4 regions of the Micromonospora sp. NPDC002389 genome follow, and region 4 is predicted to be linked to each of the others. Evidence: riboswitches for the same ligand, from Rfam matches in the RefSeq annotation. Region 4 holds a riboswitch; each other region holds the start of a gene.
The links. A riboswitch is a leader RNA that binds a small molecule or an ion and turns the genes downstream of it on or off. The one in region 4 is predicted to bind cyclic di-AMP.
Positions count from the first base shown of each region.

Region 1 (2,194 bases), on a different contig from region 4:
CCGGCCGAACAGGAGGTCGTCCTGGCCCGGGTCGTCCGCGACAACCACCGGGCCGCGTACCGGGTTGCCGCCGAGCGGGAACGGGCCGCCTGGCGGGAGGCCGAGCTGGCCACCGAAGCGGCACGGGTGCTCTCCGCCGAGGCGTACGCCGCCGCGCAGCGCCTGCGGCCGAACCTGCTCCCGGCGCCCGCCGTCACCGCCGTCGCACGTCCGGCCGCAGCGGTCCTTCGGTGGCGCCCGGCGCGCGTGGGGTGACCCGGCTCGGCGACCGGATAGTCCGGCCGGATTGGGTGAGCCCGGTCACATCCCTCGGCCAAGCGGACGCCGAGGCGCGAACCGCCCGAGACGTGATGCGATGCCCGGAGACATTGTCTGCGGGTGGTCCCCCTGTCACCGCCTGTTGCGTCGATCGCCGTCGGTCCCGTTGCGCGACGTCGCTGACCGAACGCCCGAAAATCATCGACCTGGATCATGTTTACGCAGGTCAGAGCGGGTTGGCAGGGCAATGACCGGCCAGTAGTGTCGGCCCGTCCGATGCGGTACCCGATCGCAGGAGGCGACGCCGCATCGACCCGCCTAATCGTGGTCTCACGAACCGGGGACCCACCGCACCACTGGGGTGAATCCGCGAGCCTCGGCTCGCGGTAGGGCCATCTTCCCGCCCGAACCCGTCAGCTAACCCGGTCGGCGGTGTCGGAAGGAGCTTTCCTCTCGTGCATCCCCTCGTGGTACCCCTCTTGTTCCTCCACGGCACTGCGGTGCCCGCGCTCACCGGGCCGTCAGCCGCGAGCTGACTGCGGCCACCGCCACCGCCCGGTCGACCGGGCGCAGCCCCTCGCACGGCCCGTCCGCCCACTCGGGCGGTCCTCGGCATGTCCTGTCGAGCTGACCGCCGGAGCGGTTCGCCGTGCCTCCCTGAGCCCCGTGGAGGACTCCGTGAAGCAGACCGTCACGCGCCAGCTACGCCGGCTGGCCACCGAACGCCCCTACCAGGTCGTCGCCGCCTCGGCCGCCGCGCTGGCGCTGGCCACCGGTGCCGGTGCCGTACTCGTCGGCACCGAGGACACCCCGGCCACCGCGCACACCACGACCGCCGTCGCCGAGTTGCGCGGCGACACCGCGGTCTCCCGCGCCGAGGCCCGGGTGGAGCCGACCCCGTCGACCCCGCCCAGCAGCGCGGCCCCGAGCAGCGCCGCGCCGTCGCCGTCGCCCTCGCCGAAGATCACCTCGGCGGCTCCCTCGCCGGTGGCGACCAGTGCGAAGGCCGCACCGAAGGCACCGGCGCGGAAGGTCCTGGACTACGACTTCCAGGCGCAGACCACCGGCTACTACTGCGGCCCGGCCGCGGTACGCAACGCGCTCAGCGCCGCCGGTGTCGACCGTGACCAGGACACGCTGGCCGCCCAGCTCGGCACCACGTACGCCGGCACCAACTCGGCCCAGGACACCACCCGGGTGCTCAACGCCACGGTCAAGGGCGAGCCGTACTCGACCACGATGTTGCCGGGCGGCTCGGCCAGCCCGGCGCAGATGGACCAGCTCCAGGCCGACGTGGTGGAGGCGATCACCGACGGGCGCGGTGTCGTGGTGAACGTGGCCGGCAGCGCCACCGACACCGACGGCGGCTGGCACTCCTTCCCCGGCGGCCACTACGTCGCCGTGGTGGGCTACGAGGACGACGGTCGACTGGTCAAGATCGCCGACTCGGCCGACGCCTCGTACTACTCGTACTGGATGACCACCATCGATCTCGCCCACTGGGCTGCCACCCGCGGCTACTCCTCCTGAGATGTAAGGAAGGGTCCCCTGCTAACGCCTCGTGCATAGCAGGGGACCCTTCCTAACATCCAGGGCGGCGGTGCTGGCCCTGCTCGACCCCTGGCGCTGAGACCGCTCAGGTGGCGCTGGGCAGCGCGGCGTCGGTCGTGGTCCGTGGTGCCGGGGCGGTCCAGGTCGGGTCCAGCTCCCGCCGGGCGGCGGCGAGGAACGCCTCGGCGTACGACTCGGCCGGGAAGTCGCCCAGGTAGCGCCGACGGGTCGCCCAGCGCGCCTCGGCGAGCGGATCGGTGTCGAGCAGCCGGGTCAGCACGTCGTCCAGGTCGGACATGTCCCGGCGCAGCACGTAGCCGGTGGCGGCGAGGGGGAACCGCTCGACGAACCGGTCACCGTCGACACCGGTGTCGGTGACCACGTA
Region 1 covers NZ_JBEOWP010000004.1:289,010-291,203, reverse strand. Annotated here, with positions in the region: gene ABT008_RS10205 (hypothetical protein) at 1-255, shown strand, start outside; cyclic di-AMP (ydaO/yuaA leader) riboswitch at 564-705, shown strand; gene ABT008_RS10200 (C39 family peptidase) at 925-1,788, shown strand; gene ABT008_RS10195 (CDP-glycerol glycerophosphotransferase family protein) at 1,895-2,194, opposite strand, start outside.
Region 1: linked by a shared signal. The riboswitch ahead of ABT008_RS10200 (C39 family peptidase) and the one ahead of ABT008_RS23380 (coiled-coil domain-containing protein) in region 4 are both predicted to bind cyclic di-AMP.

Region 2 (2,194 bases), on a different contig from region 4:
GACCGACCGAGGCCGTGACCTGCCGCTGCCGCGCCGCGTTGTGCGGCAGCGCCACTCCGGCCCGCGCCCACGCGGCCAGCATCAACCCCGAGCAGTCGTACGCGTGCGGCCCCTCGGCGCCCCACGAGTACGGCTTACCGATCTGGGCGCACGCGAAGGTGACCGCCTCACCGGCCGGGCCACCCGGGTAGGTGGCCGGACAGGGCGCCGGCCGCAACGGACCACCACCCCCGTCGTCGTACGCGCGCAGCCGCAACCGTTGCAGCCGCTCGATCTCGGTGTCGATCTGCCGCCGCTTCGCGGCCAGGTCGGCCTCGGTGCGGGTCAGCTCGGCGGTGGTGCGGTCCAGTCCGGCTCGGGCGGCGGCGAGTTCGTCACGCAGTTCGCGCGCCTGGCGTACGTCCTCCTGCTGGAAGCGGGCGTACCGGTCGAGCAGGCCGAGCTGGGCGACGACCTCGCTCGGCGACCGGCTGCCCAGCAGCGTGTTCACGGCGCGGACCGGCTCGCCCCGGTACGCCCGCGCGGCCAGCGCGCCGACCCGCTTCATCGCCTCGTCCACCTGCTGTTGCAGTGGGGCGATGCGGGCGGTCAGGGCGTCCGCCTCCCGGCGGGTGCCGGCCAGGTCCTGTCGGGTCGCGTTGTGTCGTTCGATGACGGCTTCGAGCCGGTTCCAGTCCTCGTCGATCTGGCGCTCGATGTCGTCGACCGTGGGGTCGGCGTGGGCCGCCGTCGCGCCGCCGGTCAGCAGAACGGCGGTCGCGGCGAGTGCGGCGAGTGCGGTGGTGCAGCGGTACCAGCGGGATCGCGGCGCATCCGTCGTCGGGCCGGGCTTCGCCGACCGGTACGACGGAGGCCGCGGGGCATGGTGTGCCACCGGGCTGCGTACTCCTTCTTCCCAGACCGCCTACCGGGTTAGCTGACGGGTTCGGGCGGGAAGGGGGCGCCCTACCGCGACCATCGCGGACTCACCCCGGGAACCTGGGTCCCCGGCTCGCTCGGACAGCGACTCGGCGGTGTCGGACCGTCACCGCCCCGGGTGGGCGGTCCTGCCAGCGGCCCGACGATTGACCAGCGTAGGGACGACCAGCGTCGATACGCAACACACCCACACCGTCACTCTCGGTGCATTAATCCGACAACGAAGAAGGCCCCCGGTCGCTTGACCGAGGGCCTTTCGTCGTTCCTGCGTACGCGCTCAGGCGTCAGCCGGGTCGGCGGAAGCCGGCGACCGGCATCGTCGTGATCGGCGAGACGTTGACCGGCTTACCGGCCCGTGGTGAGTGGACCATCGTGTTGTTGCCCAGATAGAGCCCGACGTGACTCACGTCGCTGCGGAAGAACACCAGGTCACCAGGGCGGGCCTCGGCCCGGGAGATGACCTTGCCCTCGCGCCACTGGGCGCCGGTGAAGTGGGTGAGGTGGATACCCGCCGCCTTGTACGCGTACTGGGTGAGACCGGAGCAGTCGAACGAGTTCGGCCCGGTGGCACCCCAGACGTACGGCTTGCCGACCTGCGCGCAGGCGGTCCGGATGGCCGTCCGGGCCGCGTCGCTGACCACACCGTTGATGGTCGGGCAGTTGGTGGTCTTGACCGTGGTCACCGGAAGGGACCGCTCCAGCCGCTTGATCTCGGCGTCGATCTGCTTCTTCTTCGCCGCGAGCTGCTTCTGCTTGGCCTCCTGGTCGACGATCAGCGCGTCGAGCGTGGCCTTCTGGTCGTCGTACTTCTTGCGGATCTTCATGACGCCCTCGAGCTGACGGCGCTCCTCCCAGGCCAGCCGGTCGAGGAGGGCCATCTGCTCACCGAGCTGGTCCGGCTTCGCGTTCAGCAGCACCGCGCCGAGTTCCTGCGACGGGCCGGTGATGTAGTACCGGGAGGCGAGGCCGGCGACCCGGTTCATCGCCAGCTCCGTCTCCAGCGCCAGCGGCTGGATCTTCTTCTCCAGCTTGTCGGCCTTCTCGCGGTTGACCCGCAGCTCCGAGCGCACCTTGTTGAACTGCTCGATGGTGGGTTCGAGCTGCTGCCACTGCTTGTCGATCTGGCGCTCGATCTCGTCCACCGACGGCTCGGCGTAGGCGGGCGCGGCGACCATACCGGCACCGACCGCAGCGGCGGCGACCAGGACGACCAAACGGCGAGCGACCTTGCGCAGCCCGCGCGCGGGGGTGGGGCGTCCCGGCGCATGACGATGGA
Region 2 covers NZ_JBEOWP010000009.1:322,276-324,469, forward strand. Annotated here, with positions in the region: gene ABT008_RS19775 (NlpC/P60 family protein) at 1-874, opposite strand, end outside; cyclic di-AMP (ydaO/yuaA leader) riboswitch at 887-1,023, opposite strand; gene ABT008_RS19780 (C40 family peptidase) at 1,203-2,194, opposite strand, start outside.
Region 2: linked by a shared signal. The riboswitch ahead of ABT008_RS19775 (NlpC/P60 family protein) and the one ahead of ABT008_RS23380 (coiled-coil domain-containing protein) in region 4 are both predicted to bind cyclic di-AMP.

Region 3 (2,194 bases), on a different contig from region 4:
GCAGACCGTCGAGGCGATGCTGGAGTCCTCCGAGGCGCTGGCCGCCGAGGTGGCCGCAGGCGGGTGCGCGGTGGTGGGCATGTCGTACCGGCTGGCCGCCGGTGAGGTGCGGACCGTCGCGGCGGAGCCCGCCGAGATGGCGGGTGTGGTCACGCCCGTGGGCTGACCCGCCGGATTGTCACCGACACGGACGACGAGGGCCGCTCCGCCAGACGGCGGAGCGGCCCTCGCAGGTCACCCGGACGGTGCTCAGTACAGCGACACGTGCACGTGGTCCGTGTGGTTGGACGGGCCGCTGTAGGACCGCCACCTGTTCTCGGTCGGGAACCAGATCTGCCGGTTCCAGATCACGTAGTAGATGCCGAGCCGGTCGGCGTTGCGGACCAGGAAGGCCGCCAGGTTGTTGCCGTAGATCCGGGTGTCGTTGTTGTGCCAGGGGCTGAACCCGCTGTTCTGCAACGACCAGTCACACGCCCGGCCCTTGGGGTGCTCGAACTTGTCACCGGGCCGCCAGCAACCGACGAAGCGGTTGAAGCCGGCGCGCTTGACCTCTTTGTACATGTGCAGCGTGCGCGGCGTGATGCAGCCCGACGTGGTCGGGTCGTTCTGGTTGCACGACTCCGGCTTCCAACTCCCGTCGGACGCGCGGTTCGGCGCGACCCGGGCGACCGGCGAGGTCGCGGCCACCAGGCCGCCGGTCAGGCTCTCGCCACCGACCAGGCGGAGTGACTTCTCCGCCTCGGTCTTCTTGCGCGCCATGTCGTTGGTCAGCTTCTGCTGTTCGCGCACCTCGGCGTCGGACGCGAGCTTGGCCCGGTCGGCGCGCTCCCTGACGGTGTTGACCTCGCCCAGCTTCTTGTCGTTGAACAGGTTCAACTCGTCGAGGGCGGAGGCCCGGTCCATGAACGAGTCCGGCGCGTTGCTCTGCAACAACATCGCTATCGCGCCCACTCGGCCGGTCCGGTACGACTGCGTCGCGATCTCGGCGACCTGCGGCCTGAGCGCTTCCAGGTCGGCCTCTGCGCGGCGCAGTTCGAGATCGAGCTTGAGCTGCCGCTTCTTGGACTTGTCCAGTTGGTTCTTGGCCTTGGAGAAGTCGCGGTTCGCCGACTCGATCAGGTCGTTGAGCATCGGCGGGTCGTCGTCGTGCTCGGCCGGCGCGGGTGGGTTCGGCGCGGCCATGGCCGGCAGGGGGCCGGCGAACACGGCGAACGCGGCGAACACGGCCACCACGGGTGTCATCCAGCGGCGTAGGGGTGCCGTCACTTCTTTCCCTTCCATCGACCGCCGACCGGGTTAGCTGACGGGTTCGGAACGGAAGTGGCCCCTACCGCTGACGCGGATTCACCCCACCTACCTGGGTCCCCGGCTCGCCTCACGGCGATTGGGCGGTGGCACCGCAGGCGCCGGTGCGCGCCTTCGGCGGTGACCGGCAGTGAGGTTACCCGACGGTCGATGTCGGTATCTACGCCCCGAACCCGGCTAGATACGTCATTTCGTAATCGCGATGAGTGACCAACGACACGGGCACGAACCGTGTCGGCAGGGGCGGTCACGCTGCGGGGTGTCACCATGTGGTGTCCGTGCTCCTGTCCGGGTCGGGCCACCGCGATCCGGTGGCGGGGAGTGTGTCACGCGCACGCGCGGTGCTGAGCGCGTGCAGGGCCTCGGTCCGGTCCGTGCCGGGCCGGGGAGTCGGGGGAGTGGGGCCGTCGCCGTCCGGCCCGTCGTCGTGCCCGCCGGGCCCGCCGGGCTCCGGCGTGTCCCGCCGTCCGGCGGTGACCACCAGCGCGGCCAGTGCGGTCGTCAGCGGTACGGCGGCGACCAGCCCCAGCGTGGCCACCACGCTGCGGACGATCTCCTGGGTGAGGAACTCGCTGGTCACGATCTGGCCGAGCGCGCGGGTGTCGGCGGTGAGTAGGAGCAGCAGCGGCAGCGACGCGCCCGCGTACGCCAGCACGATGGTGTTCACCACCGAGGCGATGTGGGCCCGGCCGACCCGGGTCGCCGAGCGGTACAGCTCCCGGCGGGTGAAGCTCGGGTTGGCGTGACGCAGTTCGGTCACGGCGGCGGCCTGGGTCACCGTGACGTCGTCGAGCACGCCGAGCGAGCCGATGATGATGCCGGCGAGGAGCAGGCCGTGCAGGTCGACGTCGCCCCGGAACATGGACAGCGTGGTGGCGTCCTCGCTGCC
Region 3 covers NZ_JBEOWP010000005.1:453,989-456,182, reverse strand. Annotated here, with positions in the region: gene ABT008_RS12840 (carbonic anhydrase) at 1-166, shown strand, start outside; gene ABT008_RS12835 (coiled-coil domain-containing protein) at 250-1,266, opposite strand; cyclic di-AMP (ydaO/yuaA leader) riboswitch at 1,271-1,401, opposite strand; gene ABT008_RS12830 (YibE/F family protein) at 1,568-2,194, opposite strand, start outside.
Region 3: linked by a shared signal. The riboswitch ahead of ABT008_RS12835 (coiled-coil domain-containing protein) and the one ahead of ABT008_RS23380 (coiled-coil domain-containing protein) in region 4 are both predicted to bind cyclic di-AMP.

Region 4 (2,194 bases):
GACCGGCTGAGCCGGAGGCACCGACCGGAGATGTGGACGCGGTATTCGTTGCCTTGCGCCACTCTGCGGTGAACCTGCGGCGCCACCGGTAGCCGTAGCGGCCGGTGTAGAGGGTCAGCAGTCCGGACCATCGCCCGGTCTCCATGTGGTGTAGAACGTCGTCCTCGGTGTGGGCGGGGCTGAGGGGCCTCGCTCCCCTGGGCCGGGAGACGGCTGACGGGGCGGTCGTCCAGGGTTGTGTAGCAGCTGTGATCAGCGCGCCGGATAGGGTGCCCGTCATGCCAGCACACGAACTTCGGGCGCGTCCTGTGAAGGCGAAGCGCGTGCTCATCCTCGGCGGTCCTGGCAGTGGAAAGACGACGCTTGCACGCACGTTGGCAACGCTGCTGTCCGCGCCGTGTCGCGAGTTGGACAGGCTGGCGTATGACTCTCCGGACGGTCGTAACGAGGCTCCGTTCTGGCAGTGGACACGGACCTCTGATGGTGTCCGTCGGGAACGCGCGGCCGAACTCGCCACCACTGAAACCTGGGTGGCGGAGGGTTTGTATGCCGGCTGGACCTCAGCGTTGCGCGACGCTGCCGACGTCGTCGTCTGGCTCGACTTGCCGACGCGGATGACGACCTGGCGGGTAGTGCGGCGCGCGATTGAGCACCGACTACGCGGTGGCAGTGACTGGGATGTCCGGTCAGCCGTCCGCGTAGCGCGTGGATCGCGCAGCTACCGTTCCCGACCCCTCGCGACAGCCGAGCAACTGCATGAACGGGACGGGGCCAACGGAACCCGCACGCTTGAGCAGTTCGTCAGTCTGGTCGCGGACAAGACCATCCGTTGCCGCACTGCCGCCGACGTCCGTCGCACCACCGACTGGCTGAGCAGTGCATAGCTGAAAAGCCACTCGCCGGATCGTCGCCTGGACCGTTTGGGCACTGGACAAAAAGCAACCAAAATCCGTTATGTCTGGTTTACTGGTGATCAGGGGAACACCAGGAGTCACACCGGCTGCACCAGCCCCACCAGCACCGGTAGGCTCGGACCCGGTCTCCGCCAGGCGGCACTCGACGGTGCCGGCGGTGACCGCCGCCTAATCGCCTGCCAGGGCGAACCGGGGAACCATGTTCCAGGGGTGCATCCGCGTCCAGCGGTAGGGATCTTCCGTCCCGAACCCGTCAGCTAACCCGGTCGGCGGCTGACGGAAGGACATGTGCATGCCAGCAGTGGCAACCGTGAGACCGGCCGCCCGTACGGCGGCCCTGATCGCTGCGGGGCTCGCCCTCGCCCTGGGCGCCGCGCTCGCTCCCTTCAGCGCCGCCTCCGCAGCCCCCGGTGACGTCGGCGACGAGGGCGGCACACCGGCGCTGCGCGCCCAGTTGGAGGCGGCCAGCAAGGGCTACCTCGACGCCAAGACCGCCCTGGACCGCTCGGTCGACCGGCAGAAGAAGCTGGCCGAGCAGCTCACCACGACCGAGGGTCAGCTCACCGAACGCAGCGACAAGGTAGCCGAGATCGCCGCGCAGGCGTATCGCGGCGGCCGACTCGGTGCCGCGTCGGCGCTGCTCAACAGCGGTTCCCCGGCCGGTTTCATGGACCGCGCGGCGGCGCTGGACGCGGTGGCGGCCAATGAGGAACGCGCGCTGCGGGACCTGCGGACCACCCGGGACGAGGTCAGCAAGACCAAGCAGGCCCTCGATGTCGAGGTGCAGGAGCAGCGCAAGCAGGTGGCCGTGATGGCCAAGCGCAAGGAGCAGGCCGAGCGCTCGCTGACCGTGGCCGAGGAGCGCGCCGAGCGCGCCGAGCGGGCTGCGGCACAGGAGCGGGCCAGCCGGACCCCGGCACGCGGCGGCGGTTCCAGCAGCCCCACGGCCAAGCCGGCACCGCGCAACGCCAACGGCTCCTGGCCGGCCGAGTCGTGCAGCGTCAACGACCCCACCCCGGCCAACGGCTGCATCACGCCCCGCACCCTGCACGCGCTCAACCAGGCCAAGGCGGCCGGCTTCACCCGGTACGTCTCCTGCTACCGCGCGGGCGGCTCGGGTGAGCACCCGAAGGGTCGGGCCTGCGACTTCGCGGCGCAGAAGAACGGCTTCGGCGGGGTCGCCACCGGCGGCGACCGGACGTACGGCAACAACCTGGCGGCGTTCTACGTCAACAACGCCGACCGTCTCGCCGTGCTCTACGTGATCTGGTACAAGCAGA
Region 4 covers NZ_JBEOWP010000013.1:99,337-101,530, reverse strand. Annotated here, with positions in the region: gene ABT008_RS23390 (HelD family protein) at 1-10, shown strand, start outside; gene ABT008_RS23385 (P-loop NTPase family protein) at 279-884, shown strand; cyclic di-AMP (ydaO/yuaA leader) riboswitch at 1,070-1,202, shown strand; gene ABT008_RS23380 (coiled-coil domain-containing protein) at 1,207-2,194, shown strand, end outside.